DNA from 2 places in the Pectobacterium hainanensis genome. Region 2 is predicted to be linked to the other one. Evidence: predicted binding sites of a transcription regulator. Region 2 holds the regulator's gene; the other holds the start of a gene.

Region 1 (16,311 bases), on a different contig from region 2:
TCAAATTGCCAATTATTACGTTTATTGATACGCCGGGTGCCTATCCTGGCGTGGGCGCGGAAGAGCGTGGTCAGTCTGAAGCGATTGCTCGCAATCTGCGCGAAATGTCGACGCTACGTGTTCCTATTGTTTGTACCGTGATTGGGGAAGGCGGGTCCGGCGGCGCGTTGGCTATTGGTGTCGGTGATAAAGTGAATATGTTGCAGTACAGTACCTATTCCGTTATTTCCCCGGAAGGGTGCGCCTCTATTCTGTGGAAAAGTGCAGATAAAGCGCCGCTCGCTGCGGAAGCGATGGGGATTACTGCTCCGCGTCTAAAAGAACTGAAGCTGATCGATACGGTGATCCCGGAACCACTTGGTTCTGCTCATCGTAACGTACCGGTAATGGCGGAATCGCTGAAAGCACAATTACTGGCTGATTTGCTCGATCTCGATGAATTGAGCGAAGAGGAATTACTGAACCGCCGCTATCAGCGTTTGATGAATTACGGTTACTGCTGATTTTGTGATAGCGGATTACATAATTAGCGAATCTGTTTATCTTGTTTGATATACCTTTCCCCAGTTTCTCCTTTGTGAAGGGGAAACTGGGGGATTTTTCCCAATAAGTCTGAATCCGCTATCAGGAATGACAGCGGATTTTTTGCTATTAGGGGCTGAATGATGCTGAAGCTGCTTGATGTGCACCATATTGCGGTTATTGCCTCTGACTATGCGCGCAGCAAAGTCTTTTACTGTGACGTACTTGGATTTTCGCTGCAAAACGAAGTGTATCGAACGGAAAGAGATTCGTGGAAAGGTGATTTGGCGTTGAACGATCGATACGTGATTGAGCTGTTTTCTTTCCCTGCTCCTCCAGAACGTGTCAGTCGACCGGAAGCATGCGGCCTACGTCACCTCGCTTTTTCGGTTAAAGATATTGATTCAGCAATAAACGCGTTGATGAATTCAGGCGTGAATTGCGAGCCGGTACGCATCGATCCCGAGACACAGCGTCGGTTTACCTTTTTCTGCGATCCTGACGGATTGCCCCTTGAACTGTATGAGGTTTAAGCCGTGAAGATCGCTGAGGCTTTGCTTAATGCAGTGGCTGAATCTGTTGCGGATCATCGTCGTGTGCTCGTCGCGTACAGCGGTGGGCTGGATTCTAGTGTATTGCTGCACCTTGTCGCCACGCTATGTCAGCGTGATGACAAAAAGGGACGGACTGTTCGTGCAGCATATGTGCATCACGGTCTCAATCCGCTAGCCGATAGTTGGGCCGAACACTGCCGTGACTGTTGTCAGCAATGGCAGGTGCCTTTCGCTGTGTTACCAGTAAAGGTCGATACGCAAAATGGCGGTATCGAGGCGGCGGCAAGAGAAGCACGTTATCAAGCCTTAAGTGCGCATTTGCAAAGTGATGAAACCTTAATAACGGCACAGCATCTTGACGATCAGAGTGAAACCTTTTTGTTGGCGCTCAAGCGCGGCAGTGGCCCAGCTGGGCTTTCATCCATGGCAGCTCGTGCACAAGTGGATGGTCATGCCTTGATCCGACCATTGTTAGGGTTTTCACGTCAACAGTTGGTGCAGTATGCAAACGAACATCAACTGAGCTGGATTGAAGACAATAGTAATCAGGATGAGCGTTTTGACCGAAATTTCTTGCGTCTTAGCGTCTTACCTCTGTTAACACAGCGCTGGCCGCACTTTGCTTCGTCCGTGGCGCGTAGTGCGCAGCTTTGTGCCGAGCAGGAACAATTACTGGACGAACTGTTGGCTGAATCGCTGCACACCTTGTGCCAGCGTGATGGTGCTTTGAGTATCAATGGGCTAATACCATTGAGTGCAACACATCGTTCTGCGTTGTTACGTCGATGGCTTGCTGAACAGGGCGTACCGATGCCATCACGTGATGGGTTGAACCGATTGTGGCAAGAGGTCGCAACCAGTCGTGAAGATGCTGAGCCTGTGCTTCAGTTCGGTTCTTGGCAAATAAGACGTTTTCGCCAGCATCTCTATATATTGCCTTTAATGTCTTCGCTGAAGTCCTGCATTTTACCGTGGCAGCCGCAAGCTGGGCCGCTGACCTTACCCGATGGTTTGGGCACGCTAGCGTTATCTGACGCTGGCACCGTTGTTCGTCAGCCTCGTTTGGAAGAGGTCGTCAGCATTCGTTTCAACGTTAGCGGCACGGTCCACATTGTTGGTCGGGCGCATGGGCGTCAGATCAAGAAACTTTGGCAGGAATTACACGTCCCGCCCTGGTGGCGCGATCGAACGCCGATTGTCTTTTATGATGAACAGCCGATCGCAGCATTGGGTCAGTTTGTGACGCGAGAAGGGCAAGTGGAGGAGAATGAGCCCTGCTGGCGTATCGATTGGCATAAAACGAATCTGGCAGGTTGCCGCGTGAAATGAAAACGGACAACCAGGGGAGTGTGCACAGGTTGTCCGTTTTGAAGAAAAGTGTGTGGAATGTCAGGATTCACTGACGACGACTTTTCCTATTTCCGGATGGCTGAAGCTGACAATGTGATCGAGTCTCAGCTCGCGTGTCGAGCCCGACTCTTCGATCACCAGGTATTCCACATGTTTACGTGAGATCATATCGCTGGCTTTACCCGTGACGATCTCACCACTACGTAGTTCCAGCGTCAGCGTTAAGTTCTGCTGACAGGTCGCTTCCAGATTGTCGTAATCATCACAGTTGATGGGTTGATATTCGTTACTCATTGACATAATCGCTCACCAATAAGTTAGCAGCGGCAAATGCCGCTTGTTCCCTGACAGAGGATGGCAAGGCCGCATTTGCGGCGATTTCATCCAGGGTTTTCAATACACAACCCAGTGCGTCGGGTATATAGCCCAGATCGCCACTGCCGATCTCTGCGTATAAGCGGCGTACTAATTCACAGTATTGTTGCACTATATCCTCCCTTGAAAGCTTAACCCGGTAGGCATTCATGCATCATCGCCTTGGCGTGGCGGTACTCATGCTGTAAGCCTACGAAGATAAACTCTATGTATCTAAACGACTATAGCATAGGCACCGTCAGGATATCAGTATTCCTCCGATACCTAATCTTCCGGTTACGTGGCAGATATCACCTTTACTGTGAGGATAGTGCTAACTCAAGTACACTATGAGCGGACAAATACGAGGTATCAGATGGCATTAAAAGCAACGGTTTATAAAGCAACAGTGAATATCGCAGATATGGATCGTCATTTTTTCCACGATGCCAGTCTGACCATCGCACAACATCCTTCAGAAACGGAGCAGCGCATGATGCTGCGCTTACTCGCTTGGATCTGCCATGCCGATGAAAATTTGCGGTTTACGAAGGGATTAAGTGCAGATGATGAACCTGAGATCTGGCTACATAATGACACAATGGAATTGGTTCTCTGGGTTGAGCTTGGGCTGCCGGATGAAAGACGACTGAAAAAAGCCTGTCATCAATCCCGCTCCGTTGTCTTATATGCATACAACGATCGCGCCGGGCAAGTATGGTGGCAAAATATTGCCGATAAAATAGCTGGATATAAAAATCTATCTGTTCGTTTTATTGACGACCGGCAAATGGTTCTGCTTGCTGCGTTAGCTAAGCGCAATATGACGTTACAAGCGACCTTGCAGGAAGGCACGATTTGGCTGTCAGATGATGAGAATAGTCTGGAAATCGCGTTCGATGAGTGGCAAAGCGCTCAGAGATAACTGCGGTATATAAATGTTCAGGCAAAATGCCCTCTTTCAACTCGACACGATTTTGTCTTGTATCGGTAAATTGATGGGGCATCTTGGAAGAGATGACAAAGGCCACGGGAGAATAACGATGAAAAAAATGGCTCTTGGTATGCTGTTTATTGCAGGTATTTCTGTTTTGATTGGTTGTCACACGCGCTCGAACATTCAGGAAGATAGACTTACGCCGATGGCGCAAAGCTATCGCGGTACGCTTCCCTGTGCTGATTGTGAAGGGATTGATACGTCGCTGTTTTTGGAAAAAGATGGCACGTTCATTTTGCGAGAACATTATCAGACGACTCGTGAAGGTACGAATACCTTTGCCGAGTATGGGCAATGGCGCAGAACTGCGGATAAGCTGGTGTTAACAAATAGTCAGGGTGAAAAGCGCTATTTTCGTCCGATCGGCGATGGGTTGGAGATGCTTGATCAGCAAGGAACCGTGATTCAATCGTCTTTGTCTTATCGACTCAATGTAACAGAGCAACCGCTACCGGATACGCCGATGACGATGAAAGGAATGTATCGCTATATGGCAGATGCTGCCACTTTCGCTGATTGTGCTACCGGTAAAACGTTTGTGGTGCAGAATAATATTCAACTGGAAAGACGCTATTTAGCAACGGTAACGGAGCCTGGTGGCCCGGTTTTAACGATATTTACGGCTTATTTTGCGATGGTTCCTTCCATGGAGGAGGGGCAAATGACCAAAGCTCTGGTTCCGGCTAAAAATAATGTTGAAATGAACGCCAAAGGGCATTGTGATTCGCGGGCAGAATAAGCCCGCGAGATAAAAATGTGGTCATCGTGGCGAGATGATATCCCCTTTGGGTTTTCTGCCGAAAGGGGATATCGCTTATGCCGCTTCTGTTTTTCTCTCCTGCCGTGGGGAGGACGTCGGTTGGCGATGATCGGCGGCTAAGGTGTCTGGCTCGAAATCGTCAACATTGATTGACCGTAATCGGCTAGCTTCGGCTTTGATCAGAATGCTAGCTTCTTCCGCCGTGATTTTGCCTTCTGCCTGCGCTTGTTCCGCCAACTGATCTAACCTCATAAATGGCAGGTGCTTTCCACTGGCTTTGGATAAGCGTTGATAAATAGGTTCGGCCGCCAGAATATCCCTCAATGCCTCTTCTAACAGACCTACCGGGTTATGTTCACTGGCGACGAGATATTGTCCGCGTCCCAGACGACTACGCGTTGCTGAGGGAGTCTGCAATAGCTTCGCCACCTCATGATCCAGATGATCGGATGGCATATCGTTGCTGCGGCCCAGAGGGAAGATAATAAATCTCAGCAAGCTCGCAATGATACGGTTCGGAAAGTTACGTAACAGCTCAGCGATCGCCTGTTCTGCCTGATGAAGGCTATCCTGCACTCCCCAATGTACCAGCGGCAAGTCTGCTTTCTGTCGTCCTTCATCGTCATAACGTTTTAACGTCGCTGAAGCCAGATAGAGCTGGCTCAGAATGTCTCCCAGACGGGCTGAAATCCGTTCCCGGCGTTTCAGGCTGCCACCCAGTGTCGCCATCGATATATCAGCCAGCAAGGCAAGATTCGCGCTAAGTCGGTTCAGTTGCTGATAATAACGGCGAGTTTCGTCATTGACTGGGCTATGACTCAGACGGGCATGAGTGATTCCCAGCCAGAAACTACGAACGTTGTTGCTGCCGACATGCCCAATATGACCGAATAACGCACGATCAAAGCGGGCAATATCGTTGTCTTGCGTAGCCGCCATCTCTTCCAGAACATACGGATGACAGCGGATAGCACCCTGACCGAAGATGATCATACTGCGTGTCAGAATGTTTGCGCCCTCAACGGTAATGGCAATGGGCGATCCTTGATAGCTGCGAGCAAGGAAGTTGGAAGGGCCGAGGCAGATGCCTTTACCGCCGGCGATATCCATTGCATCCAATACCGCCCTTTGACCGCGGTGGGTACAGTGGTATTTGACAATAGCGGACAATACCGCGGGTTTTTCACCCAGCATGATGCCACTGGTGATCAGCGTGGATGCTGCATCCATGACGTAGGCATTACCCGCGATACGAGCCAGTGGTTCTTCAATGCCTTCCATTTTACCGATGGAGATTTTGAACTGGCGACGAATATAAGCATACGCGCCGATGCCGAGGGCGATTGATTTCAGGCCCCCAGTGGAGTTGGAAGGCAGAGTAATACCTCGACCGACTGACAGGCATTCCATCAGCATGCGCCAGCCTTGTCCGGCCATTTTCGGCCCACCGATAATGTAATCCAGAGGGACAAAAATATTCTCGCCCTGTGTTGGCCCATTCTGGAATGGGATATTCAAGGGAAAATGACGGCGACCAATCTGTACGCCTTCGGTATGGGTTGGAATGAGTGCACAGGTAATCCCTATATCCTCGGTGTCACCCAGAAGATGGTCAGGATCATAGAGTTTAAAGGCGAGTCCGAGAACCGTCGCGACCGGTGCCAGCGTGATATAGCGTTTATTCCAGGTGAGTCGCATACCGATAACCTGCTCACCCTGCCAGTGGCCGTAGCAGATAACCCCTGTATCTGGAATGGAACCCGCATCCGATCCGGCTTCAGGACTGGTTAGCGCAAAGCAGGGAATTTCCTGACCGCATGCGAGGCGAGGCAAATAGTGATCTTTTTGTTCATCGGTGCCGTAGTGTTGTAACAACTCTCCTGGGCCTAATGAATTTGGAACGCCGACAGTGATCGCCAGAATGCTGGAAACACCTGCCAGTTTTTGCAGAACCTGCGCCTGTGCATATGCGGAAAACTCCAGACCACCGTACTGTTTTTTAATGATCATGGCGAAGAAACGATGCTGTTTGAGAAATTCCCATAGTTCTGGCGGTAGATCGGCACGCTCGTGGGTGATCTCAAAGTCGTTCGCCATACGGCAGGCTTCTTCCACCGGACCGTCAATAAAGGCTTGTTCTTCGGCTGTCAGACGTGGCGATGGATAACGGTGTAGCTTTTTCCAGTCTGGAGAACCACGAAAAAGATCGCCTTCCCACCAGGTTGTACCTGCGTCAATGGCTTCTTTTTCCGTATTGGACATCGGTGGCATGACCTTCTGGAATAGCTGCAGGGCTGGGGTGGAAAAAAACTGACGGCGAATTATCTGAATATTAAAAGGAATCAGCACGATGGCTAAGGGGATCAACAGCCAGACGGACCATAGCTGCATGGCTGACATAGCAGCAAAATAGGTAACGAGTACCGCACTGCTAATAAGCAGACTGATGCGGTGATAAAACAGAGCGCCAATAATAATCAGGAAGAGAAGAATACTGACAGCAACCATAGTATGTCTCCAGTGTTGTCATCGACTTAGAGCCTATCCCATTAGGGCTATTTTATTTGCCATTTTGAACCTGGGCAGTGCTCGAAATCCTCACGTACTACGTGTACGCTCCGGTTTCTCCGCGCTGTCCGTGTCCAAACTGGCTGCACCAATCACGCCTACTGGGATAGGCTCTTAATGGATATTTACCTCGCAACCTTATTCGCTTTTGTCGCATGAAAATGGCGCGGGAAAGAGGCATTAAGTTGTAAGAGGTCTGACCTGTTTGTCTTTATTTGTTGTAGTGCATTTGATTATTTTTATCAATTCATTTACATCATAATTACAACTTGACTCACAAACCTGACTACCGTTCCCGGTTTTCTGATTGTCGTCAGCGATCCTGTCGATCGTGTGATTGTCTGCTTCTCGCTGTTTGTGCGATCCGCTACACTGCAAGGCAGAATAGAATGATGTCACCGGACACAATGAGAGGATTCCATGTATCAGGACTTAATCCGTAATGAACTGAAAGAAGCAGCAGAAACGCTGAATAACTTTTTGAGCGATGACGAGAATATTCAATCGATTCAAGATGCGGCGGTATTATTGGCTGACGCGTTCAAGGCGGGAGGAAAAGTCATTTCCTGCGGTAACGGCGGGTCACACTGCGATGCGATGCATTTTGCTGAAGAACTGACCGGGCGCTACCGTGAAAATCGCCCAGGCTATCCTGCTATTGCGATTTCCGATCCCAGCCATCTTTCTTGCGTGAGTAACGATTTTGGCTATGACTTTGTATTTTCTCGTTATATTGAATCACTAGGGCGTGAAGGGGATGTGCTTTTAGGCATTTCTACATCGGGTAATTCAGGCAATATCATTAAAGCGATTGCAGCGGCAAAAGCAAAAGGTATGAAGGTGATTACGCTGACGGGGAAAGACGGCGGTAAAATGGCCGGAACGGCAGACGTTGAAATCCGTGTTCCTCATTTTGGTTATGCGGATCGCATTCAGGAGATTCATATCAAAGCGATTCATATCCTGATTCAACTGATTGAAAAAGAAATGGCTGGTAAATAAGAACGGCAAGCACGCGGGAGAGGGTAGGAGAGTTAAGATGTGTGAACTGCTTGGGATGAGCGCGAATGTGCCGACGGATATCTGTTTCAGTTTTACCGGACTGATTCAACGTGGTGGTCGTACCGGACCGCACAGAGATGGCTGGGGAATTACGTTTTATGAAGGGGATGGTTGTCGTACTTTCAAGGATCCCCAGCCAAGCTATAACTCGCCGATTGCCCAACTGGTACAGGATTATCCTATTAAGTCTTGTGCGGTGGTGTCGCATATTCGACAAGCGAATCGGGGCGCGGTATCGCTGGAAAATACGCATCCCTTTACCCGCGAGCTATGGGGCAGAAACTGGACGTTTGCTCACAATGGGCAGTTGAAAGGCTATCGTGCGCTAAAAACCGGTATGTTTCGGCCCGTCGGCCAAACGGATAGCGAATTTGCCTTTTGCTGGCTATTGCATCAATTATCGCAGCGCTACCCTCGTACACCAGGTAACTGGCCTGCTGTGTTTCGCTACATCGCAGAACAAGCCGATGTATTACGCAAGAAAGGCGTGTTTAACATGCTGCTGTCGGATGGGCGGTTTGTTATGGGGTACTGTTCTACCAATCTGTACTGGATTACGCGCCGCGCACCGTTTGGTAAAGCAACGCTATTGGATCAGGATGTTGAGATTGATTTTCAGCAACAGACAACGCCGAACGATATTGTGACGGTGCTGGCAACACAGCCACTGACTGGAAACGAAACCTGGCATCAAATCATGCCAGGAGAGTTCGTCTTATTTTGCTTTGGTGAGCGTATAATTTGATTGCGGCTGGCTGGTCATCAACGGTGGGTTAACGACATATTGCCCGTTAAATACCGTGACGGCCGGCGGCTGATAGTGCTGATTAAAATAGGCATAGCCTGGCTGTAGTTGGCGCCAAAAATGATAGTAGTTTGAATTGCGATGGCGCTGCATGTTTTGTTCCGTCATTCGGAACGGGTAAATAGCCAGATCAATTTTCGTTTGCCCGTGTCGGAGTGCTTGTTCTGCATAACGATAAATTTCATCGATATAATTATTGGTCATAGCATAGCAGCCTACCGAGACACACTCTCCGTGAATCATCAGATATCGACCAGAATAACCTTGTGATTTGTCATACTCGTTCGGGAAACCGATATTAATCGCCCGGTAATACTGGCTGTCTGGTTTTAGCTGGCGTAAATCAACCTGATAGAATCCTTCGGGGCTTTTTAAATCCCCTTCAACGCGTTTGGGGCCTAATCCACCTGAATATTTACAAATAGGGTAGCTGTCTAATAAACGGTATTCGCCGCTTACCTGAGCATAAAGTTCTAATACTCTCTCTTCTTTAAAGATCTGGATATAGATCGGAGAACCTAATACTTGCTGTTTTAATTCTTTTGTTATCGGTGCGGGCCCACTGGCTGCGCTGGTAACAACAATCGAAGGCAAAAAAAACAACATCGCAAGAGACAGCGCGATTTTTTGCATTATGGATCCTGATGAAATAAAAGCTGTGCTATATACGGTGTAAACATTATCGTCCCGTATTCCTTCGCCTTTAGGCGGATTTATAACCAATACATTTCGATAGCTGTCTGAATGTAACTCAATCTATCTCGCACCTGAAAGTCGAAGTGAAATAGAGGCCGACAATATCGCACGTTGAAAAGCAAAGGGTATAAAACGGTTTTACATTATCATCGCCTTCATTTTAAGCAAGTATCAAGGCCGTTAAATTCCCCTTTTTACGGCAAAATGAGAGATAAAGAATACTCATGCGTTATGCATTCATGAGAATGTCATGGCGATAATACGTACCAGAGATTTTTTCTCAGAGTGCGATCAATAAATGTCCTGTTGTGTCTGATCTATTTCGTCACTTGCCGATTGCTATACTTGACTGTATATTTATACAGTCGTTGGGGAGGGGTATGCGAAAAATCATTCATGTGGATATGGATTGTTTCTATGCAGCCATTGAGATGCGCGATAACCCTCGGCTGCGTGATATTCCGCTGGCGATCGGCGGCAGCGCGGATCGTCGTGGTGTCATCAGCACGGCTAATTATCCGGCGCGACGTTATGGTGTTCGTAGCGCAATGGCGACGGCAACGGCGTTACGTCTCTGTCCTCATTTGACTTTGCTCTCTGGCCGAATGGAGCTTTACAAGGCCGTTTCCCTCCAGATCCGTGACATTTTTGCTCGCTATACCTCTCTGATTGAACCTCTCTCTCTGGATGAGGCTTATCTGGATGTGACCGACAGTCTTTATTGCAATGGCTCGGCCACATTGATCGCAGAAGACATTCGTCAGGCTATTTTCAACGAGCTGAATCTGACTGCTTCGGCTGGTGTAGCACCTATCAAGTTTCTTGCCAAAGTCGCTTCGGAACTCAATAAGCCTAATGGTCAGTATGTGATTCCACCCGATCAGGTAGAGCCTTTTATTTTACAACTGCCGTTGGGAAAGATCCCTGGCGTCGGCAAAGTCACTGCGAAACGGTTGGAAGAAAAAGGGATGCTGACCTGTGCCGATGTGCGCCGTTATGAATTGGCCGAATTATTAAAAAGTTTTGGCAAATTCGGTCGTATTTTATGGGAACGTTGTCATGGCATTGATGAACGCGCGGTTTCACCCGATCGGCTGCGTAAGTCGGTCGGTGTGGAAAAAACGCTGGCAAAGGATATCTACCATTGGCATGAGTGTGAGGCGCTGATTGAGCAACTTTACCCAGAGCTTGAGCGACGTTTAGCGCGGGTCAAACCTGATCTGCATATTGCCCGACAAGGCGTAAAGCTGAAATTTGATGATTTTCGCCAGACGACACAGGAACACGTGTGGCCAGTTTTAAATAAACAGGATCTGATGACTTTAGCGCAGCAAACCTGGGCAGATCGGAGAGAATCTCGCGGTGTCCGGTTGGTCGGGTTGCATGTGACGCTGCTTGATCCGCAAATTGAGCGGCAGCTTGTGTTGAACTGGGAATAATCGATATAAAGGGCGGCTTTGGCAAGCCACCCTTAATTTATAATGTGGCTATGCTCGTTCAGGGATGGCTTTCAGCAATGCTGTCAGCAATTGCCAATATTGGCCTACGCTGGCGATATGAACTTGCTCATCAGGGGAGTGTGGCCCCGTAATAGTAGGTCCGATAGACACCATATCCATGTTTGGATAGGGTTTTTTAAATAAACCGCATTCCAGACCCGCATGGATGACCATAATGTTTGGCGTTTTGTTGAACAATTTCTGATAAGTTTCACGTACCAACTGCATGACTTGCGAACTGGCGTCAGGTTGCCAACCAGGATAGCCGCCTTTAGGCGCAGTATGAGCACCGGCAAGCTGTCCTAATGCGGTGAGCGTACTGACAACATCGTCTTTCCCGCTATCAATCAGTGAGCGGATCAGACAAACAATTTCTGCTTCCTGATCATTCGTTGTGACGACGCCGACATTCAATGATGTTTCGACAACTCCTTTCACTGCGTCACTCATACGAATTACGCCGTTTGGCGTTGATTTCAATAATGCCAGCAGGCGGTCACGGCTATCTTTCGTTAACGCGAGTGATGATGTTTCGCTGGTTTCTACCAATATGTTGAGATTTTTTTCAACGGCAGATAGCTCATTTTTCAGCGTTGACAGGTACGATTGGCTTAGCGTTTTTAGTTGTTCAACATTAGCGGCTGGCAGTGCCAGCAATGTGAAGGATTCTCTGGGGATCGCGTTACGCAATGTCCCGCCATTCAGATCAATAATACGAAGATCCAGCTTATCGGCCTGTTCAAACAGGAAACGGGCTAATAGTTTGTTGGCGTTTCCCAGACCAAGATGAATATCTCCACCGGAATGGCCGCCCTTTAGGCCTTTTATGGTTAACTTTAATGTCTGATAACCGGCAGGGAGTGCCTCGCGTACCAAAGGCAAACGGGTAATAAAATCAATGCCTCCGGCGCAGCCCATGTAGATTTCGCCTTCTTCTTCTGAATCAGTATTGATCAGAATTTCACCTTGCAACCAGTTCGGTTGCAGGCCAAAGGCGCCATCCATACCGGCTTCTTCTGTCATGGTCAGTAACACTTCCAGCGGGCCGTGTTTGACGCTGTTATCTGCCAAAACGGCCAGCGCAGAAGCCATACCGATACCATTGTCGGCACCCAGTGTGGTGCCACGCGCTTTTACCCAATCGCCATCGATGTAGGGACGAATAGGGTCACGGATGAAATCATGTTCGGTGTCGTTGTTTTTTTGCGGCACCATATCCAGATGCGCCTGTAATACAACGGGTTTGCGGTTTTCCATGCCAGCGGTGGCGGCTTTGCGCAACAGAATATTGCCTACCTGATCGCGTTCGGCATGGATATTTTTTTCTTTTGCCCACTCAAGGATATGCGTAGCCAGCGCTTCTTCATGGTAAGACGGATGGGGAATCGAACAGATCTTGGCAAAAATGTCCCACAATGGCTGTGGGGCAAGTTGAGACAATTCAGACATTATTGAGTCTCCTTTTCAGCAAACCTGCCTTTGCATCTGATATTCAGGCGTGACAGGTGGAAAGTTAATCACGAGTAGCCATCCGATATGGCGTGTTGAGAGAGAATATCACTTTCTTTCAGGGGCAGGAAAAATCGACGTGAAAAACTAGACGTGAAAAACTGAAAGTGCCGAGAGGGCAATTCTGTCATGCGGCTTATACCCAAAGGCACTTCTGACTGTCAAAGAACAGTAAAATCGCTCGAGGCGTTGAGACTAAAGAATGTTATCGGGACGGTGATAGACCGTGATGCGATCGCCAATGGATAAGGTTTGGTATTCGGTTTCAGACGTTTCAACCTCATAGCGTTGCCCGCCAGCCTCCACGTTTAGGATAAAACGCTCATTTTCCCAAGTATGGAGAGGAACATAGCCGTAAACATTATCGATTAGCATGAGTGACTTTTGGGCTGGTTGCCGGTATCGATGTATGATTTTGCCTTCCAGCGGTGTAGATTTTTGCCAGAGTAATTGGACGGTGTTTCTGAATGCGAGATAAAGTACGACCACCAGCGCAATGATGAGACTGGTTCCAATAACGGTGATTTGATCCTGAAGTAAAGGGGATAATATAGCCATCGTTGACTCCGTCAGGTTTCTTCAAGGGTGATTTACTCGACTTTTCCTTTCTGCGTCCAATGACTTTTTGTGCTGACTTATTCCCAAATTTTTATTTAGATAGCACGCATCGTGTGGAAACTCGGTTGTTAGGCAGATAAATACTGGTTTTTATGCCTCTGGATATCTATAATCTCGCGCAACCTTTTTTCCCCTTTAGACTCAAATGAAGCCAATTTCGATTCGGCTGGGATATATTTTATGAGTGAAAAGTACGTCGTAACCTGGGATATGTTGCAAATTCATGCCCGTAAACTGGCACAGCGTTTACTGCCTGCCGAACAATGGAAAGGTATTATTGCCGTTAGCCGTGGTGGTTTAGTACCGGGAGCCCTGCTGGCGCGTGAATTGGGCATCCGCCATGTTGATACCGTTTGCATTTCCAGCTATGACCACGATAACCAGCGAGAAATGAAAGTGCTGAAGCGTGCTGAAGGGGATGGAGAAGGGTTTATCGTTGTCGACGATTTGGTTGATACCGGTGGTACAGCGAAAGCGATCCGTGATATGTACCCCAAAGCACACTTTGTTACTATTTTCGCCAAGCCTGCTGGCAAGCCGTTGGTTGATGATTACATCGTCGATATTCCGCAGGATACGTGGATCGAACAACCGTGGGACATGGGCGTCGTCTTTGTTGCGCCGCTGTCTGGCCGTTAACGGTTATATTTGCCTCTATCAATGCCCGGTTTAGCCGGGCATTGTTGTTTATAGCCTCGGGGCGTTGTGCGTTTTTTTCACCGCGTTGAGCGGAATGTGTGTTTGTGTATCCTACTGTTTGTTTTTACCATCGGGAGTTCGTTAAACTCTATTTTGTAAAGTACGGCGGTTTGTTACACATGGCAATCGTCTGGCTGGCCGCTAATGGCGGTTTACATTAACGGAGGTTGCTTTGGCGCAAGCTAATCTGTCTGAAACCCTATTCAAACCCTCCTTCAAGCATGCGGAAACGTCCACGCTGGTAAGACGATCTCGTCACACGCAGGAAGCGGTGGATGCACACTATACGCTGGAAGGTGAGAATACCCGCAGTTGGTATCGCATGGTCAACCGCCTGATGTGGATCTGGCGTGGTGTTGATCCGTGGGAAATTGAAGAGGTGCTCGCACGTATCGCCGTAAGCAACGCGGAAAGAAGCCGGGACCACCTTTTGGATACCGTTATTGGTTACCGGAGTGGTAACTGGATTTACGAATGGGCAAAGCAAGGGGCGAACTGGCAACAGCAGGCCATGGAAGGGGAGAATGGTGCGCAAGGTCAGTGCTGGCTGAATGCCGCTAATCTTTATAGCATTGCGGCGTATCCGCATATTAAGGGTGATGAGCTGGCTGAACAGGCACAGACATTAGCTAACCGTGCTTACGAAGAAGCAGCAAAATACCTTCCCTATGAATTAAAGGAACTCACCTTTCCGATCCAAGGTGGCGGAACGCTAACCGGTTTTTTGCATTTGCCTTCACAGGGAAATGCGCCTTTCCCGACCATTCTCATGTGTGGCAGCCTGGATATGCTGCAAAGCGATTACTATCGCCTGTTTCGTGACTACCTGGCTCCAGCCGGTATGGCAATGTTGACTATCGACGTTCCCTCCGTTGGATTTTCTTCCCGCTGGAAACTGGATCAGGATTCGAGTTTCCTACATCAACAGGTATTACGCTCGTTACCCGATGTGCCATGGGTTGATCATTGCCGCGTAGGTGCCTTTGGCTTCCGTTTTGGGGCTAATATCGCAGTACGCCTGGCGTATCTTGAATCGCAACGTCTGCGAGCCGCCGCGTGCCTTGGGCCGGTAGTGCATCATTTATTATGTGATGCTCAGCGTCAGCAGCAGGTGCCGGATATGTTTATGGATGTGCTAGCGAGTCGTTTGGGCATGCCATTCTCTACCGATATGGCTTTAAAAACGGAATTGGGACGTTATTCTCTTAAAACTCAGGGATTGTTAGGGCGACGTTGCCCGACACCGATGCTGGCCGGATATTGGGATAATGATGTTGTAAGCCCAAAAGAGGAAGCAAACCTGATCGTGAATTCGTCTGCTCAAGGAAAATTGCTGCCCGTTAATTTTTCACCCGTTTATGCAAATTTTCATGGTGCGTTACAGAAAATCAGCGATTGGCTGCAAAAGCAGTTACGTTAATCGTGAGAGTGGTGTTGATTGTGTCATTATTTCGCCAAATGGTTGATAAATTGCCATTCTCTGCTAAAAAGAATGTGCAACCAGAGGAGATTGCCGATGATGTTACCAAGTGGACACCCGAAAAGCAGACTCATGAAGCATTTTGCATCACTGGGGCCGTATCTGCGCGAGGCCCAGTGTGAGCATGAACATTTTTTCTTTGATTGTCTGGCCGTTTGCGTCAACGTAAAACCTGCACCCGAGAAGCGGGAATTCTGGGGGTGGTGGTTAACGTTGGAAGATCAGGGAAATGCCTTTACCTACAACTATCATTTGGGTTTGTATGATAAAAGCGGTCACTGGCGAGAAGAGACGATTAAAGATCAGGATGTCATGGCCCACATTGAAAACACCAAACAAGCTTTTCACCTTCGTCTGGAAAAACTACTGCAATCGATGCAACCTGCCTGTGCGTTAATCGCACGACCGTGATACTTCCCACTGCTTCCCTATTTATTCACAGGTTTTCGCGTTGAGCCTGTTGGCATAACGCGCCTGTCCTGTTACAACGTTTCCTTGATTTATCTTTTTATGACTTTTAACGGTAGAAAATTATGAGTGGCAGCCAGACGTTGGTTGTGAAACTTGGCACCAGTGTATTGACTGGCGGTTCACGCCGCCTCAATCGTGCCCATATTGTTGAATTGGTCAGACAATGTGCCCAGCAACATGCGGCGGGACACCGAATTGTTATTGTGACTTCAGGCGCGATTGCCGCTGGGCGTGAACATTTAGGCTATCCGGAATTACCCACGACGATCGCGACTAAACAGCTACTTGCCGCAGTGGGACAAAGTCGCCTGATCCAACTGTGGGAACAATTGTTTTCCATTTATGGCATCCATATTGGTCAGATGCT
Region 2 (16,311 bases):
GAAACCGACAATTATACTCGCTGGCACGCCATATTACGCCACGATATTATCCCCCCATAAGTTGATGGATGGGTAAAGACCACCCATAACTCAATCACCAAAACATAACGAGTCATTAAGGTTCTATACCCAAAATAATTCAAGTTTCAGGACAAAAACGGCAAAACGTTTTTGAACAGCGCTTGCGCTGACCCCGAAGGGGTGAGGCCATAAGGCCGAATAACGCGGCAAGAGAAGGAATCCCGATGAGCTTACTTGAGTAAGTGATTCGGGTGACTGACAAATCTGCCAGAGGCAGGTTTGAACGCTGCTTGCAGCGGCCCTTTAGGGCGAGGCCCACGACGGGCCGAGTAGCGCAGCCAACGCACATGCAACTTGAAGTATGACGGGTATACACAAGATTGATTGGAGACATGATGAAAAATTTAGAAAGCACCGCACTACTGATTGCACGTATCTTAATGCCAATTCTGTTTATCTTTGCAGGATACGGAAAATTAGGTGACGCTTATGCAGGCACACAACAATATATGCAGGCAATGGGTGTCCCCACCTTCCTGCTTCCCTTAACCATTTTATTGGAGTTAGGTGGTGGGCTGGCGGTTCTGTTTGGTTTATTAACGCGCACAGTTGCCGTGTTTACCGCAGGATTTACGCTACTCACAGCACTGCTTTTCCATACTAACTTCGCTGAAGGCGCAAATCAGTTGATGTTCATGAAAAACCTGACAATTGCAGGTGGCTATATTCTACTGGCAGTGACTGGCCCTGGCGCATTCAGTCTTGACCGGATACTGAATAAAAAGTGGTAACTCTGCGCATGCTCGGTGTGCACTACACTTAATAATCAAACACAAACGGCGGCAATAAAAATTTGCCGTCGTTCTGTCATTGTTTCATTAACGGGAGGATTTATGGGGCAACTGGTTGACGGCGTATGGCACGATACCTGGTACGAAACAAAATCTACCGGTGGGCATTTCAAACGTTCAGAATCACGCTTTCGCAATTGGGTCACTGCGGATGGTCAGCCCGGTAGCACAGGAACCAGCGGTTTTCAGGCTGAATCAGGCCGTTATCATCTTTATGTTTCCCTTGCCTGTCCCTGGGCACATCGTGCCTTGCTTATGCGGCAGTTGAAAGGGTTGGAAAACCATATTGCCATTTCTATCGTACATCCCTTGATGCTGGATCAGGGTTGGACCTTTGGTATCGATTTTCCCGGCGCAACTGGCGATTCCCTTTACCAACACGAGTTTCTCTATCAACTCTATCTTCATGCCGAGCCTGACTACAGCGGGCGGGTGACCGTCCCGGTATTATGGGATACCGAGCAACACACCATTGTCAGTAACGAATCCGCCGATATTATTCGTATGTTCAACAGCGCATTTGATCAAATTGGCGCTAAAGCAGGTGATTACTACCCGCTGGCATTACGTTCGCAGATTGATGAACTAAACCGTTGGATTTATGACGACGTGAATAACGGCGTCTACAAATCAGGTTTTGCGACCAGTCAATCTGCGTATGATGAAGCCGCTACGAAAGTATTTGATGCACTAAACCGGTTGGAAGCCATACTCTCCCAACAGCGTTACCTCACTGGCTCACAGTTAACAGAAGCCGATCTACGTCTGTGGACTACGCTAATCCGTTTTGATCCGGTTTATCACACCCATTTTAAATGCGACAAATACCGCTTAAGCGATTACCCAAACCTGTTCGGCTTTTTACGTGATATCTATCAGATGCCCAGCATCGCTGATACGGTCAATATGGCGCATATCCGTCACCACTATTATCGAAGCCACGGAACGATCAATCCACACGGCATAATATCGCTCGGCCCGGAACAAAACCTCACCGCCCCGCATGGGCGTGATAAAACCTTTACGATTTAACCTCGTAGGATAAAAAGGTATGAGTCATCATGCCTTTTTCCCCTTAATACCGACAACACGAGTCACTCAAACCTTAAGCCTGATTAAGCAACTTAGGGATTTCCCGCAAACACCAAGACTTAGCCTCTCCCATGCTATCTCGCCGCCAGGCCATAATAATCTGACTTTCCAATGAATATTCTGGGCTGACAACACGCAATCTCCCCTCAGCAATATCCTGGGCGACCATGGGATATGGCATTGTCGCAACGCCCAATCCTGCTAATAAAGCACGTCGTTTATCTTCCAGAGAGCTCACAGTCAGACGCTGTTGCTTATCCAATAACTGTACTGTTAAGACTGGACGTTCCCGCGCAGTATCGGCAACAGCAATCCCGCGGTATTTTACCCGTGTCACATCTGATAGTGGCTCGGCTTCCTGATGGATGGGATGATCCGGGCTGGCGACATAGATATTCTTCATGGTGTACAGCTTACGCGTATTGATTTCAGAAGAGGCACGAAAATGCATATCCGGCGCAATGACAATATCCGCTCGCCCTTGCTCCAGACGTTCCCAGGCTCCGGCTAACACCTCGGTCAAAATAGACACCTGGGTATTCGCTTTTAAAGACAACTTATCGAGCAGTGGGAATAGGCGCTGACTGGGAATCAATGCTTCTGTCACAATCGTTAGGTGAGTTTCCCAACCACGCGCCAGCGCTTCTGCATCCGTAGTGAGCTTATCCGCGGCTTCAAGCAAAATACGCCCGCGCTCAAGTAGCATCCGGCCAACATTCGTAAATTTCGTTCGATGCCCAGAGCGATCAAATAAGACAACATCTAACTCTTCTTCCAACTTTTGCATGGTATAGCTGAGAGCAGAGGGCACTCGCCCTAACTCATCTGCCGCAGCGGCAAAACTTCCCCGACGATCAATTGCGTCCATAACGCGTAAGGCTTCCAGCGTCAGTGCTCGTTCTTTAGCCATTTTCGTACTCATTCAGGAATTTTGAATATGCCCACCAGATTAACTAGCTAACAATCCAGCGTCCACACAATTACTATTTGTTTAAGAAATAAATACTCAGGGCCATTACCATGATCATCAAAAGAGCAGCGGAACAATGCGGTCAAGCTGACTATGGCTGGTTGCAGGCACGCTATACGTTCTCATTCGGCCACTATTTTGACCCACAGCTGCTTGGTTACGCATCGTTACGAGTGCTCAATCAGGAAGTCCTGACGCCCGGAGCATCGTTCCAGCCGCGTACCTACCCCAGCGTGGATATTTTAAACATCATTCTCCAGGGCGAGGCCGAGTACCGCGATAGTAATGGCCATCATGTCCACGCCAAAGAAGGGGAAGTGCTGCTATTCGCAACGCAACCGAATGTCAGCTATAGCGAACATAACACCAGCAACTGTAAACCACTCACTCGAATGCAACTGTGGCTGGATGCGTGCCCAACGCGGGAAAACAGCTCGCTACAACGACTCACGCTCAATAAAACAGGCCATCACTTATTAGCCTCACCAGAAGGTGATCAAGGTAGTTTACAACTCCGTCAGCAAGTGTGGATCCATCATTTAGAATTGCAAGAAAATGAGCAAAAAACCATTAAGCTACAAGGCAATCAGGCCTATCTACAATCGATTAATGGTTCAATGAGCCTCTACGAATCATCGGGCCGTCAGGCGCTATGCTGTGGCGATGGAGCCTTTATCCAACAGGAAACGGTACTAAATTTAAAGGCAGAAACCGCATTACAAGCCTTGCTTATCGATTTGGTTGCCTGATATCGAGGATTTATCCAATCCGCCTCACTATCTCGGCGTTTTTCTTCAGCCATGATAAGATATGAGCTTGTTCCTCTATCCGTCAGGGTGATATGACAATGCATTCAACCACTCAGGACAACCTGCTTGCCCAGGCTGAACAGATTTGTCAGCAGCGCGGTGTTCGTCTGACGCCACAACGACTGGAAGTGTTACGCTTAATGGCGGAGCAGACTGGTGCTATCAGTGCCTATGATCTGCTCGATCTTCTGCGGATATCAGAACCTCAGGCCAAACCACCGACGGTCTATCGTGCCCTTGATTTTTTGCTGGAACAGGGATTTATTCATCGTGTTGAGTCAAACAACAGCTATGTACTTTGTCACCATATTGAAGATCATAGCCATACCTCTGCTCTCTTCATTTGCGATCGGTGTGGTCAGGTAGCCGAACGTCAAACCGAAGGTGTAGAGGAAAATCTGCGTGATTTAGCGCAACAAGCTGGCTTTACTTTACGCCACAGCGTTATTGAAGCTCATGGTCTTTGCGAAGGTTGCCAGGAAGTGGCGGCATGCAAACAGACAGATCAGTGCGATCACGACCATAGTATTCCAATCAAGAAACGCTAGCCCTGCAAGGCTATCGGGCACATTGACATGTGCCCATAAAACGTCAAAAAATGCCTCGAATCAAAACGCGCAAATACTAAAACAACCCGTTCTAGCGCGTCTCACAGCAGAAAAATCAGCTCCAGTCACCGTTACGAATAACGCCGACAGCCAAACCTTCAATCGAAAAACTCTGTTCACGTAGATCTACCACGATGGGAGAAAACGCGTCATTCTCAGCCAGCAAATGCACCACACTGCCCTGTTTTTTCAGGCGTTTTACCGTGACTTCATCTTCGATACGAGCGACGACGACCTGTCCATTATGAACATCCTGCGTCTTATGTACGGCAAGTAAATCACCATCCATAATGCCGATATCTTTCATCGACATCCCATTCACACGTAGCAAAAAATCCGCTCTGGGCTTGAACATCGAGGGATCAACCTGATAGTGACATTCTATATGCTGTTGCGCTAAGAGCGGCTCACCAGCCGCAACACGACCAATCAACGGAATACCGGTTTCGTCCTCCATCAGTAAGCGGATACCGCGAGAGGCGCCAGAGACAATTTCAATCACACCTTTACGCGCTAATGCTTTTAAATGCTCTTCAGCGGCATTCGGTGAACGAAATCCTAGCTGTTGGGCAATTTCCGCACGCGTAGGCGGCATACCGGTCTGCGCAATATGATCGCGGATCAGGTCATAGACCTGCTGCTGTCTGGCTGTTAGTACTTTCATTCCGCCCCCTGGTTGTTTATACAGTCTTTCTGTGAGTATATACAGGTCATGCTCGCTTGGGAACCAGGAGATGGGTAAACCTCAGTTTTTTATTAGTTTCTGCAAACCTTCACGCAAAATTCTGCCAGATAATGCTGATCCAGACGACAGCCGCCAATAAAATGGCCACAAATACCGCCGCAGAACCGATATCTTTTGCCCGACCAGATAACTCATGGTGCTCCATACCGATGCGATCGACGACCGCTTCAATCGCACTATTTGCTAGCTCAAACAGCATGATTAACACAACTGAGCCAATAAGCAGCAGTTTCTCAACCAGAGAGACGGGCAGCAGGCAGGCGGCAACGACGCCAACGATCGTCAGTACCGTTTCCTGACGAAAAGCGGCTTCATGTTGCCACGCTTGCTGAAGCCCCTTAAGAGAATAACCGGTCGCCTTGATAATCCGGGTCATCCCCGTTGCTTTATTCATTCATCCTCCAATTGCTAAAAATAGTATAGATACCTGATCGGCTTCGGGTTGCCAGGCAAAACATTGTCATTTTGAACGCCTCGGAATGTTGGCCCAGGACATACAGCCAACACACTCAAAACCGGAAAGATAACGAGTATAAGAGATCGCTCGCATTTTAACGCTTAACCGTTGTCTCATCACCACAGATCTCCAGCGTAGTTTCTGGTATCCTTGCGGCGCATTGCTAACAAGAGGCTTTAAGTTGTTATGTCAGGTTGGCGTAAAATTTACTATAAATTATTGAGTTTCCCGCTCAGGCTGTTAGTGAAAAGTAAAGTCATACCCATAGATCCCGAAACCGAACTGGGTTTAGACCCGTTACGACCGATTCTCTATGTATTACCTTACAATTCTCAGGCAGATTTGCTGACGTTGCAGACAAAGTGTCAGGCGCTAGGTTTGCCAGACCCTCTGCAACCGGTAATCATTGGTGATGTGGCCTTACCTAGTCATGTATTCATCAATGACGGCCCTCGGGTTTTCCGCTACTACATCCCCAAACAGGAATCGGTAAAGCTGTTCCACGATTATCTGGACCTGCACCGCGCAAATCCCGATCTGGACGTGCAAATGGTGCCGGTCTCTGTCATGTTTGGACGCTCACCCGGTCGTGAGGGGCAAAATCAGGCCACGCCGCATTTACGGTTGCTCAACGGTATCGAGAAATTTTTTGCCGTTCTGTGGCTGGGGCGCGACAGCCTTGTCCGTTTCTCCAGCCCAGTGTCATTACGCTATATGGCGACAGAACACGGCACCGACAAAACCATCGCCCATAAGCTGGCACGCGTCGCACGAATGCATTTCTCTCGTCAGCGGTTAGCGGCGGTAGGGCCTCGTCTGCCGGTACGCCAGGAACTGTTTAATAAATTACTTGATTCCAAGGCAATCAAAAAAGCCGTGGATGACGAAGCGCGCAGCAAAAAAGTCTCCCACGAAAGAGCACAGCAAAACGCCATTGCCTTAATGGAAGAGATCGCGGCAGACTTCTCTTATGAAGCCGTTCGTCTATCGGATCGTGTATTAAGTTGGACGTGGAATCGTCTTTATCAAGGCATCAACGTCCATAATGCCGAACGCGTGCGCCAATTGGCGCAGGATGGACATGAAATCGTTTATGTCCCCTGCCACCGCAGTCACATGGACTACCTGCTGCTATCCTATGTCCTCTACCATCAGGGCCTGGTTCCACCGCACATCGCGGCAGGTATCAACCTTAATTTCTGGCCCGCCGGGCCGATTTTCCGTCGCCTTGGCGCATTTTTTATTCGCCGCACGTTCAAAGGCAACAAACTGTATTCCACCATTTTCCGCGAGTATCTTGGCGAGCTGTTTGCCCGAGGTTACTCGGTAGAATATTTTGTTGAAGGTGGTCGTTCACGTACTGGTCGCTTGCTGGAGCCAAAAACCGGTACGTTGGCCATGACCATTCAGGCCATGTTACGCGGCGGTACACGCCCTATTACGTTAGTCCCTATCTATGTCGGCTATGAACACGTCATGGAAGTCGGGACATACGCAAAAGAACTGCGTGGTGCGACCAAAGAGAAAGAAGGCTTTATGCAGATGGTTCGCGGGCTACGTAAATTACGCAATCTGGGCCAGGGCTATGTAAACTTCGGCGAACCGCTCCCCTTGACGACGTATCTGAATCAGCATGTGCCGCAATGGCGTGATGCTATCGATCCGATTGAAGCACAGCGCCCCAGTTGGCTGACGCCTACAGTGCAAAACATCGCCACCGATATTATGGTTCGTATCAATAATTCGGCAGCGGCAAACGCAATGAACCTTTGTTCCACAGCATTACTGGCATCGCGTCAGCGTTCTCTGACCAGAGAACAAATGCAGGAGCAATTGGATTGTTATCTACAACTATTGCGTAATGTTCCTTACCACAAAGACATCACCGCACCGAAGAAAACGGCTGATGAATTGCTGGAACACGCGCTGGATATGAATAAGTTTGAAGTCGAGAAAGACAGTATCGGCGATATCATTATTCTGCCGCGTGAACAGGCTGTTCTAATGACTTATTACCGCAATAATATTCAGCATCTGCTGATATTGCCGTCATTGATTGCCAGTATGGCGATTCATCATCGCCGTATCACGCTTGAGGAAGTCGTTCGCCAAGTCACGCTGATATATCCGCTCCTTCAGGCTGAGCTGTTTTTGCATTACACGAAGGAACAACTGCCAGAAGTTATCTCCACCTTAGTATCCGAGCTAACCCGGCAACAGTTATTGTGCACGAAGGAAGGCGCATTGGTCATCAATCCAGCTCGAATCCGTACACTACAACTTTTAGCCGCTGGCGTGCGAGAAACGCTGCAACGATACGCTATTACCCTGTCATTGCTGGGAGCGAACCCTGAGATTAATCGGGGAACCCTGGAGAAGGAAAGCCGGAATATGGCGCAACGCCTATCCGTGCTACACGGCATTAATGCACCAGAGTTCTTTGATAAAGCGGTTTTCTCAACGCTGGTCGCGACGTTACGCAACGAAGGCTACATCACCGATAGCGTTGAAGCGGCACAGAGGGATATTTTGGAAATCTATACTATTCTGGGCGATTTGATCACGCCAGAAGTCCGGTTAACCATTGAAAGCGCCAGTTCACCAGCGGTGATAGAAAACGAGCCAATATTGTTAGCAGTGGAAGACGATACGCAGTAACGGCATCGGCACGAAAAAACAGCTACTCACACAAAAACGGCGGTTTATCCGCCGTTTTATTGAGAAATACCCCACCTTATAACCCGAAGACTACGCCAGCAAATAGCGCAATACCAACATAGTTATTGTTATGGAAAGCTTTAAAACAGGCTTCACGCTCCCGTCCTGCGGTCAATATTTGCTGGTAAATAAACAAGCCAGCGGCAACCAATAACGAAATATAAAAAGCGCTACCCAATGCGGTGATATACCCCAATGCCGCCATCAGTAACAGCATACTTAATTGTAATAAGCCGATGATTAACGTATCAAATCGACCAAACAGAATTGCTGTCGACTTAATCCCGATCTTGAGATCGTCATCTCGATCAACCATGGCATATTGGGTATCGTACGCCACCGTCCAGCAAATATAGGCCAAGAACATCAGCCAACAGGTTAGCGGTAATGCACCACTAACGGCGGCATAGGCCATGGGGATGGACCATCCAAACGCCGCGCCTAAGACAAACTGTGGCAAATGGCTCACGCGCTTCATAAAAGGGTATATCCAGGCTAACGCCAGCCCGGCAACGGAAAGCCAGATAGTCATCCTGTTTAACGTCAACACCAGACCAAATGCTAGCAAAACCAGAATGACAAATAGCACTTTGGCCGATTGTTCGCTGACTGCACCACTGGGCAAAGGCCGCAAAGCGGTACGTTTCACATGCCCATCAAAATGGCGGTCAGCATAATCATTGATCACACAACCGGCCGCTCGCATTAAAAACACGCCTGCGACGAACACAAACAGGATCCACGGTCCGGGTATACCACGGCCCGCCATCCATAAGGCCCATAACGTTGGCCATAGCAGCAACAGGGAGCCTATCGGCTTATCAATACGCATCAAACGACAGTAAGCCAGCCATTTTCCCGTCGTTATACTTCTTTCCAACGGACTTATCTCCTCAATTACCGATTAGCCTTCACAGGCTAACCGTAGAATAAAGCGGTGATCCTGGTAAAAAAAGTTCAGTCAACAAAAACGGACTACCGGAAAGGCGCAAACGAGAACGCCGTGCCCACAGGCCACCGCCGCATCCGGTATGAATATAATCCCGCGTTAACCCTTCATACCGAAACAGGTAACGACCTAAAGGCTCAGTGCCAATATCCTTCAAAGCAGAGCCAGCACCATCCAACGTTTGTCGGGGGATAAGTGTTCGGCCAAACAACCAAGGCTGCTTGTCACCATAAAGCACCACCTCGCGTAGCCAGTAATGCTCGCTTAGGGGCAAATGATCGCATTCATCGCCGAGCTCATACGGCGTAACAAAACGCTCTGTGCACAACATCACCGTCAGTTGAGTGCAATAGCTTTCCAAGCGTTTCGTCATCGACCCTGTTTCCATCAGCCAACTTCCAATATGCTCAGGCAAGGCTAAAGGTGGTTCAGTAAACCATTCAATGGAGCGCAGAAGCGTCGGCGCGTCATCAGACATTTCCCTACTCCGCTCAGGGTTGTTTCGTAAATAAAGTAAACGACCCACATTGTAGCGCAGAATGGGTTGGCAATAACACGTTATGCACCCATTGCCCCCAATATCTCAGCTTTTTATTGGTCTTTGCCGGAGGTAAAGCATCATTAATTTTAAAGGAAAAATAGAAAACAACAGGATAAAAAGACACAGACAATATTAAGTAAAAAAGCATAGAAACAGGGGAAAACAATGAACAGGTCAAAAAGAAAAGCACCGTCCAGCAATAGGTAGCCAGACAGTGCTTTTTCAACAACAAATCAATAAATGCAAAACGCATCAAACTGCCATCGGGATATCCGATGACAAAATGCTGCCTTACATCATTCCACCCATACCGCCCATGCCGCCCATACCACCAGCAGCACCTAAGTCAGCTTTATCGTCTTTAGGCAGATCGGTCACCATACATTCGGTGGTGATCATCAGGCCAGCGATAGATGCGGCATATTGCAGAGCAGAACGGGTAACTTTGGTTGGATCCAGAATACCGAAGTCCAGCATATTACCGTATTCTTCCGTTGCAGCATTGTAACCGTAGTTGCCTTCACCATCTTTCACGTTGTTGGCAATAACAGATGCTTCTTCACCAGCGTTAACGACGATCTGGCGCAGCGGAGATTCCATTGCGCGTAGCGCAACTTTGATACCCACGTTCTGATCTTCGTTGTCGCCTTTCAGGCCAGAAACAGAAATAGAAGCTGCTGCACGGATCAGCGCTACACCACCACCGGCAACCACACCTTCTTCTACGGCAGCGCGGGTTGCATGCAGAGCATCTTCAACACGTGCTTTCTTCTCTTTCATTTCAACTTCAGTTGCTGCGCCAACTTTGATAACGGCTACGCCGCCAGCCAGTTTAGCCACACGCTCTTGCAGTTTTTCTTTGTCGTAGTCTGACGTTGCATCTTCAATCTGCTGACGAATCTGGGTAACACGACCCTGAATAGCGCCTTCATCGCCCACGCCATCAATGATAGTCGTGGTGTCTTTATTGATAACAACGCGTTTAGCCTGACCCAGATCTTCCAGCGTCGCTTTTTCCAGTTCCAGACCGATTTCTTCCGAAATTACTGTGCCCGCAGTCAGCGTCGCAATATCTTGCAGCATAGCTTTACGGCGATCGCCGAAGCCCGGCGCTTTTACCGCAGCCACTTTAACAATACCACGCATGGTGTTAACAACCAGCGTTGCCAGCGCTTCGCCTTCAACATCTTCTGCAATAATCAGCAGTGGTTTACCGGCTTTGGCTACTGCTTCCAACACAGGCAGCAACTCGCGGATGTTGGAGATTTTCTTATCGGCCAACAGGATGAATGGGCTTTCTAATTCAACAGAACCCGTTTCAGGTTTGTTGATGAAGTAAGGGGACAGGTAGCCACGGTCAAACTGCATACCTTCAACAACGTCAAGTTCGTCTTGCAGGCCAGTGCCTTCCTCAACAGTAATAACGCCTTCTTTGCCCACTTTTTCCATCGCTTCTGCAATCAGTTTACCTACGGTGTCATCTGAGTTTGCAGAGATGGTACCAACCTGAGCGATCGCTTTGAAATCAGAGCAAGGCACAGATTGTTTCTTCAATTCTTCAACAGCAGCGATAACTGCTTTATCGATACCGCGTTTCAGATCCATCGGGTTCATGCCAGCAGCAACGGCTTTCAAACCTTCAGTGATGATGGACTGAGCCAGTACGGTTGCTGTCGTGGTGCCGTCGCCTGCTGCGTCGTTCGCTTTAGAGGCAACTTCTTTCACCATCTGTGCGCCCATGTTTTCGAATTTATCTTCCAATTCGATTTCACGTGCAACAGAAACACCATCTTTAGTAATGGTCGGTGCACCGAAGGATTTATCCAGTACAACGTTACGGCCTTTAGGCCCCAGGGTAACCTTCACTGCATCAGCCAGTACATTCACGCCACGCAACATTTTTACGCGAGCGTCATTACCGAATTTTACGTCTTTAGCTGCCATTGGTGTATTTCCCTTAAATTCGTTCAGTTCAAATGATTACGCGTAATTACGCTTCAACAATTGCCAGAATGTCGCTTTCGGACATGATCAACACTTCTTCGTTGTCGATCTTTTCCGCTTTCACGCCATAGCCATCATTGAAAATAACGATATCGCCTACTTTCACATCCAGCGGTTTCACTTCACCATTTTCCAGGATGCGACCATGCCCGATGGCCAGCACTTCACCACGGGTAGATTTACCTGCAGCGGAGCCGGTCAGAACGATACCGCCAGCAGATTTGGACTCAACTTCTTTGCGCTTGACGATCACGCGGTCATGCAATGGACGAATTTTCATTGATAGCTCTCCTTTGAGAAAGTCCACATCAGTTTTAGGATAAACGCCAGACACATCATTATATCCGGCCTTGTGGTCTTCTAAGTGGGGACATTTCCAACCCCTTCAAGGGAAGGAAGACATTTTTTTTGCGTTAAGTCTCTTCTTTTCGCACATTTAAAACTAAAAAACAAAATTTATCAATGAGATAGACATTTACACCGTAGGCGCAATCTTGTCGTCAACGATCGTCTTTTTCATCTCGATGTTCGATATTCCCGCGAGTGTCGTCTTTACGTTGATATTCGCCTTCAAAAGTATTTCCATCTGAAGATGTCGAGCCAGAACCCGGACGCCAAATGTGCAAATGCGGCATGAGTTTTAGTGTCAGATGCTTTTGAACCGGCGGTAATAACAGCAACAGGCCGAGAAAATCAGTAAAAAAGCCCGGCACCAGCAGTAAAAAACCCGCCAGCACTAATGACACACTTTTCACCATTTCCGCAGCCGGGCTTTCCCCGGCTGCCATTTTCTGTTGCATTTGAAGGATGGTTTTCATTCCCTGATTGCGCACTAACGACACGCCAACACAAGATGTAAACACCACCAGTAATAGCGTTATCGCAACACCAAGCACCTCTGCCACCTGGATAAACAGAGAAATCTCCACATAAGTGAAAAGAAAGATTAAGACTAACGGTAACCAGCGCACCCGGCTCTCCTGTGTTTTGAAAACGCATCCTGTTGAAAACAGGAATAATGATTGATTTTTTAATATTTTCTTTAAAACCAATGTGTTATTAAAAAAAACATGACCACACGTGGCGGAATAACACATTATAATTTACTGAGATGGTAGCGCAGAGCCACATTTTCAAGCAGTACCCCTACGGTTTATTGTTTCAAAATAGTTGCGCGTGATGGTTATCACAGTTCATTTACCCAGACCGTATGGAACGATCAGATAGTGATCCAGGCTACTATTTTTTGTTTTCTGGTCAGAATATCATCACGGCAACAGATGCAGTCATGGTCAAACATTCTGTAGCTGTTGCTCGTGGTAATATAATCGGTTAAACCAAACTCTCGTCAGCAGCCAAACAAGAGAAGGCTTTCATGTCAGATAATATTCGTATTGAAGAAGACCTGTTAGGTACACGGGAAGTTCCCGCCGACGCTTATTACGGTATTCATACCCTGCGGGCTATCGAGAATTTTTACATTAGCAACAACAAGATAAGCGACATTCCTGAATTTGTTCGCGGCATGGTTATGGTGAAAAAAGCGGCGGCACTGGCAAATAAAGAGCTGCAAACCATTCCTCGGAAAATCGCTGACGTTATCATTCAAGCCTGCGATGAGGTATTGAATAACGGCAGATGCATGGATCAATTCCCGATCGATGTTTATCAAGGCGGTGCGGGCACCTCAGTGAACATGAACACCAATGAGGTGCTAGCCAATATTGGTCTGGAACTGATGGGGCATGCAAAAGGGGAATATCAATATTTAAATCCGAATGACCACCTGAATAAATGTCAATCAACGAACGACGCTTACCCAACTGGCTTTCGTATTGCCGTCTATGCATCAATTCTAAAGTTAATTGATGCTCTGACACAGCTAGGTGATGGATTTGAACGTAAAGCTAAAGAGTTTGAGCTCGTCTTGAAGATGGGCCGAACCCAGCTCCAGGACGCCGTCCCGATGACGCTGGGCCAGGAATTCCATGCTTTTAACGTGTTACTGAAAGAAGAAAACAAAAACCTGCTACGCACGGCAGAATTGCTACTTGAAGTGAATCTGGGCGCGACCGCAATCGGCACCCGGCTGAATACGCCGGATGGTTACCAACAGCTTGCGGTACAGCGATTAGCAGAGGTGAGCGGTTTGCCCTGTATTCCGGCAGAAGATCTCATTGAAGCCACCTCAGACTGCGGTGCTTATGTGATGGTGCATTCGTCACTGAAACGCCTGGCGGTGAAATTATCTAAAATCTGTAACGACCTGCGTTTGCTCTCTTCCGGACCTCGTGCGGGCTTGAATGAAATTAATTTGCCTGAATTACAGGCAGGTTCTTCAATCATGCCGGCCAAAGTCAATCCAGTCGTGCCGGAAGTTGTCAATCAAGTGTGTTTTAAAGTCATCGGTAATGACACCTGCGTCACGATGGCATCGGAGGCCGGGCAACTACAGTTAAACGTGATGGAACCGGTTATCGGTCAGGCGATGTTTGAATCAACCCACATTCTGACCAACGCCTGTTACAACCTGCTGGAAAAATGTGTCAACGGCATCACTGCCAACAAAGAAGTCTGTGAGGCTTACGTCTTTAATTCTATCGGTATCGTCACCTATCTGAACCCATTTATCGGCCATCACAACGGCGATATTGTCGGCAGGATCTGTGCCGAAACCGGCAAGAGCGTACGAGAAGTCGTACTGGAGCGTGGTCTACTGACGGAAGCGGAGCTGGATGACATTTTCTCTATCCAGAACCTGATGCATCCGGCATACAAGGCCAAACGTTACACCGATGAGAACGAGACGCCCTAAGTTCACGATCTCATCCTTATCAGGCACGCCCGTTTCTAAAGAACAGCGTGCCTTTGTTTTATGCTTCGCACAGAGATAAGAAAAACTGATACCTGATTTTTTTATTAAAAAGGAGCATTGTTATGGTCGTCATTGAGCTAATCATCGTCCTGCTTGCCATTTATCTGGGGGCACGGCTCGGAGGTATCGGCATTGGTTTTGCCGGTGGGCTGGGTGTACTGATCCTCACACTAGGATTTCAGATAAAACCCGGCGCTATCCCGTTTGATGTTATTGAAATCATCATGGCGGTTATCGCCGCTATCGCCGCCATGCAGGTTGCCGGCGGAATGGATTATCTGGTCAGTCTTGCAGAAAAACTATTACGTCGACAGCCGAAATACGTGACTTTCCTTGCGCCATTGGTCACTTATTTCATGACAATCCTTGCGGGAACCGGTCATACGGCGTTTTCTACCCTCCCGGTGATCGCTGAAGTCGCAAAAGAACAGGGGATTCGTCCCTCACGTCCCCTTTCCATCGCCGTCGTGGCTTCGCAAATCGCGATCACCGCCTCTCCAATTTCTGCCGCCGTGGTCTTCGTAGCGGGCATTCTTGAGCCTCACGGTGTCAGCTACCTGATGCTATTGGGAATTTGCATTCCCACCACCCTGGCGGCAGTATTGCTCACCGCTATCGTCACCAACTTTCTGGGCAAAGAGCTAAAAGATGACGAAATTTATCAGGAGCGTCTGAAAAAAGGTGAAACGTTGCTACGCGGTAATACAAAACTGGACATCAAACCGGGTGCCAAACGTTCAGTAACACTGTTTCTGGTTGGTATCGTTGCCGTCGTACTCTATGCCACCGCAATTAGTGACACCGTCGGATTGATTTCAAACCCGGTTCTGCCACGTAACGAAGCCATCGTGGTATTCATGCTGACCATTGCGACGCTCATCTGTATCACCTGTAAACTGGATACCGCGCAAATACTTTCCGCCAGCACGTTCAAATCCGGTATGAGTGCCTGCGTGTGCGTCATGGGTGTGGCGTGGTTAGGTGATACGTTTGTTAAAGCCCATATCGCCGATATTCAGGGGACAGCAGGGGCGTTATTGCAGAATTACCCGTGGATGCTGGCTGTGGTACTGTTCTTTGCCGCTACGCTGCTTTACTCTCAGGCAGCCACGGCAAAAGCGCTAATGCCGGCGGCACTACTACTGGGCGTGTCACCCGTCACCGCCGTTGCTTCGTTCGCCGCTGTTTCTGCCTTGTTCGTTCTGCCTACCTATCCAACACTGTTGGCTGCGGTAGAAATGGATGACACTGGCTCAACCCGAATCGGCAAATTCGTCTTCAACCACTCTTTCCTGATCCCCGGCGTGTTAGCCATTGTTTTGTCAGTCACTTTCGGCTTCCTCCTTGGCAATATTCTGCTATAGGTACGGTATCAGCTGAGGTCACCTTACGGTTCGCGCCATTGGGGCGAACCGTATCATTCCCCTAACATCGCAAAGCAAGGTATAGTGTCTTTTCTGTACGTTCGAAATTTTGTTTACCTGACACCTGAGGATACGATGTCTGACCGTTCTGCTTGCGAAGCCGTCGTCATACTATGTACCGCACCTGACGAAGATTGTGCGCAACATCTTGCCAAACAACTACTGGAAGCACAGCTTGCTGCTTGTGTAACATTATTGCCCGGCGCAAGGTCACTCTATTTTTGGGAAGGAAAACTTGAGCAGCAGT

What was found. Region 2 encodes LexA, which represses DNA repair genes until DNA is damaged. Its sites were predicted from a motif close to TNCTGTATGTACATACAGNA; they were not measured.
Region 1: the regulator LexA is predicted to act here: its motif matches at 10,016-10,035, upstream of dinB (DNA polymerase IV).

What each region holds. Positions count from the first base shown of each region.
Region 1 covers NZ_JBJYIN010000012.1:5,310-21,620, reverse strand. Annotated here, with positions in the region: gene accA (acetyl-CoA carboxylase carboxyl transferase subunit alpha) at 1-503, shown strand, start outside; gene ACKPVM_RS13195 (VOC family protein) at 666-1,055, shown strand; gene tilS (tRNA lysidine(34) synthetase TilS) at 1,065-2,405, shown strand; gene rof (Rho-binding antiterminator) at 2,466-2,726, opposite strand; gene ACKPVM_RS13180 (YaeP family protein) at 2,713-2,913, opposite strand; gene ACKPVM_RS13175 (YaeQ family protein) at 3,157-3,705, shown strand; gene nlpE (envelope stress response activation lipoprotein NlpE) at 3,824-4,516, shown strand; gene fadE (acyl-CoA dehydrogenase FadE) at 4,592-7,045, opposite strand; gene lpcA (D-sedoheptulose 7-phosphate isomerase) at 7,526-8,107, shown strand; gene ACKPVM_RS13155 (class II glutamine amidotransferase) at 8,145-8,912, shown strand; gene dpaA (peptidoglycan meso-diaminopimelic acid protein amidase) at 8,883-9,605, opposite strand; gene dinB (DNA polymerase IV) at 10,049-11,107, shown strand; gene pepD (beta-Ala-His dipeptidase) at 11,156-12,616, opposite strand; gene ACKPVM_RS13135 (hypothetical protein) at 12,872-13,234, opposite strand; gene gpt (xanthine phosphoribosyltransferase) at 13,475-13,933, shown strand; gene frsA (esterase FrsA) at 14,166-15,413, shown strand; gene crl (sigma factor-binding protein Crl) at 15,510-15,884, shown strand; gene proB (glutamate 5-kinase) at 16,007-16,311, shown strand, end outside.
Region 2 covers NZ_JBJYIN010000023.1:36,784-53,094, forward strand. Annotated here, with positions in the region: gene ACKPVM_RS18755 (DoxX family protein) at 417-812, shown strand; gene ACKPVM_RS18760 (glutathione S-transferase family protein) at 915-1,904, shown strand; gene ACKPVM_RS18765 (LysR family transcriptional regulator) at 1,978-2,874, opposite strand; gene ACKPVM_RS18770 (pirin family protein) at 2,985-3,683, shown strand; gene zur (zinc uptake transcriptional repressor Zur) at 3,782-4,291, shown strand; gene lexA (transcriptional repressor LexA) at 4,407-5,015, opposite strand; gene ACKPVM_RS18785 (diacylglycerol kinase) at 5,125-5,490, opposite strand; gene plsB (glycerol-3-phosphate 1-O-acyltransferase PlsB) at 5,740-8,211, shown strand; gene ubiA (4-hydroxybenzoate octaprenyltransferase) at 8,288-9,151, opposite strand; gene ubiC (chorismate lyase) at 9,183-9,698, opposite strand; gene groL (chaperonin GroEL) at 10,053-11,705, opposite strand; gene ACKPVM_RS18810 (co-chaperone GroES) at 11,752-12,045, opposite strand; gene ACKPVM_RS18815 (FxsA family protein) at 12,266-12,736, opposite strand; gene aspA (aspartate ammonia-lyase) at 13,141-14,580, shown strand; gene ACKPVM_RS18825 (anaerobic C4-dicarboxylate transporter) at 14,703-16,004, shown strand; gene cutA (divalent cation tolerance protein CutA) at 16,140-16,311, shown strand, end outside.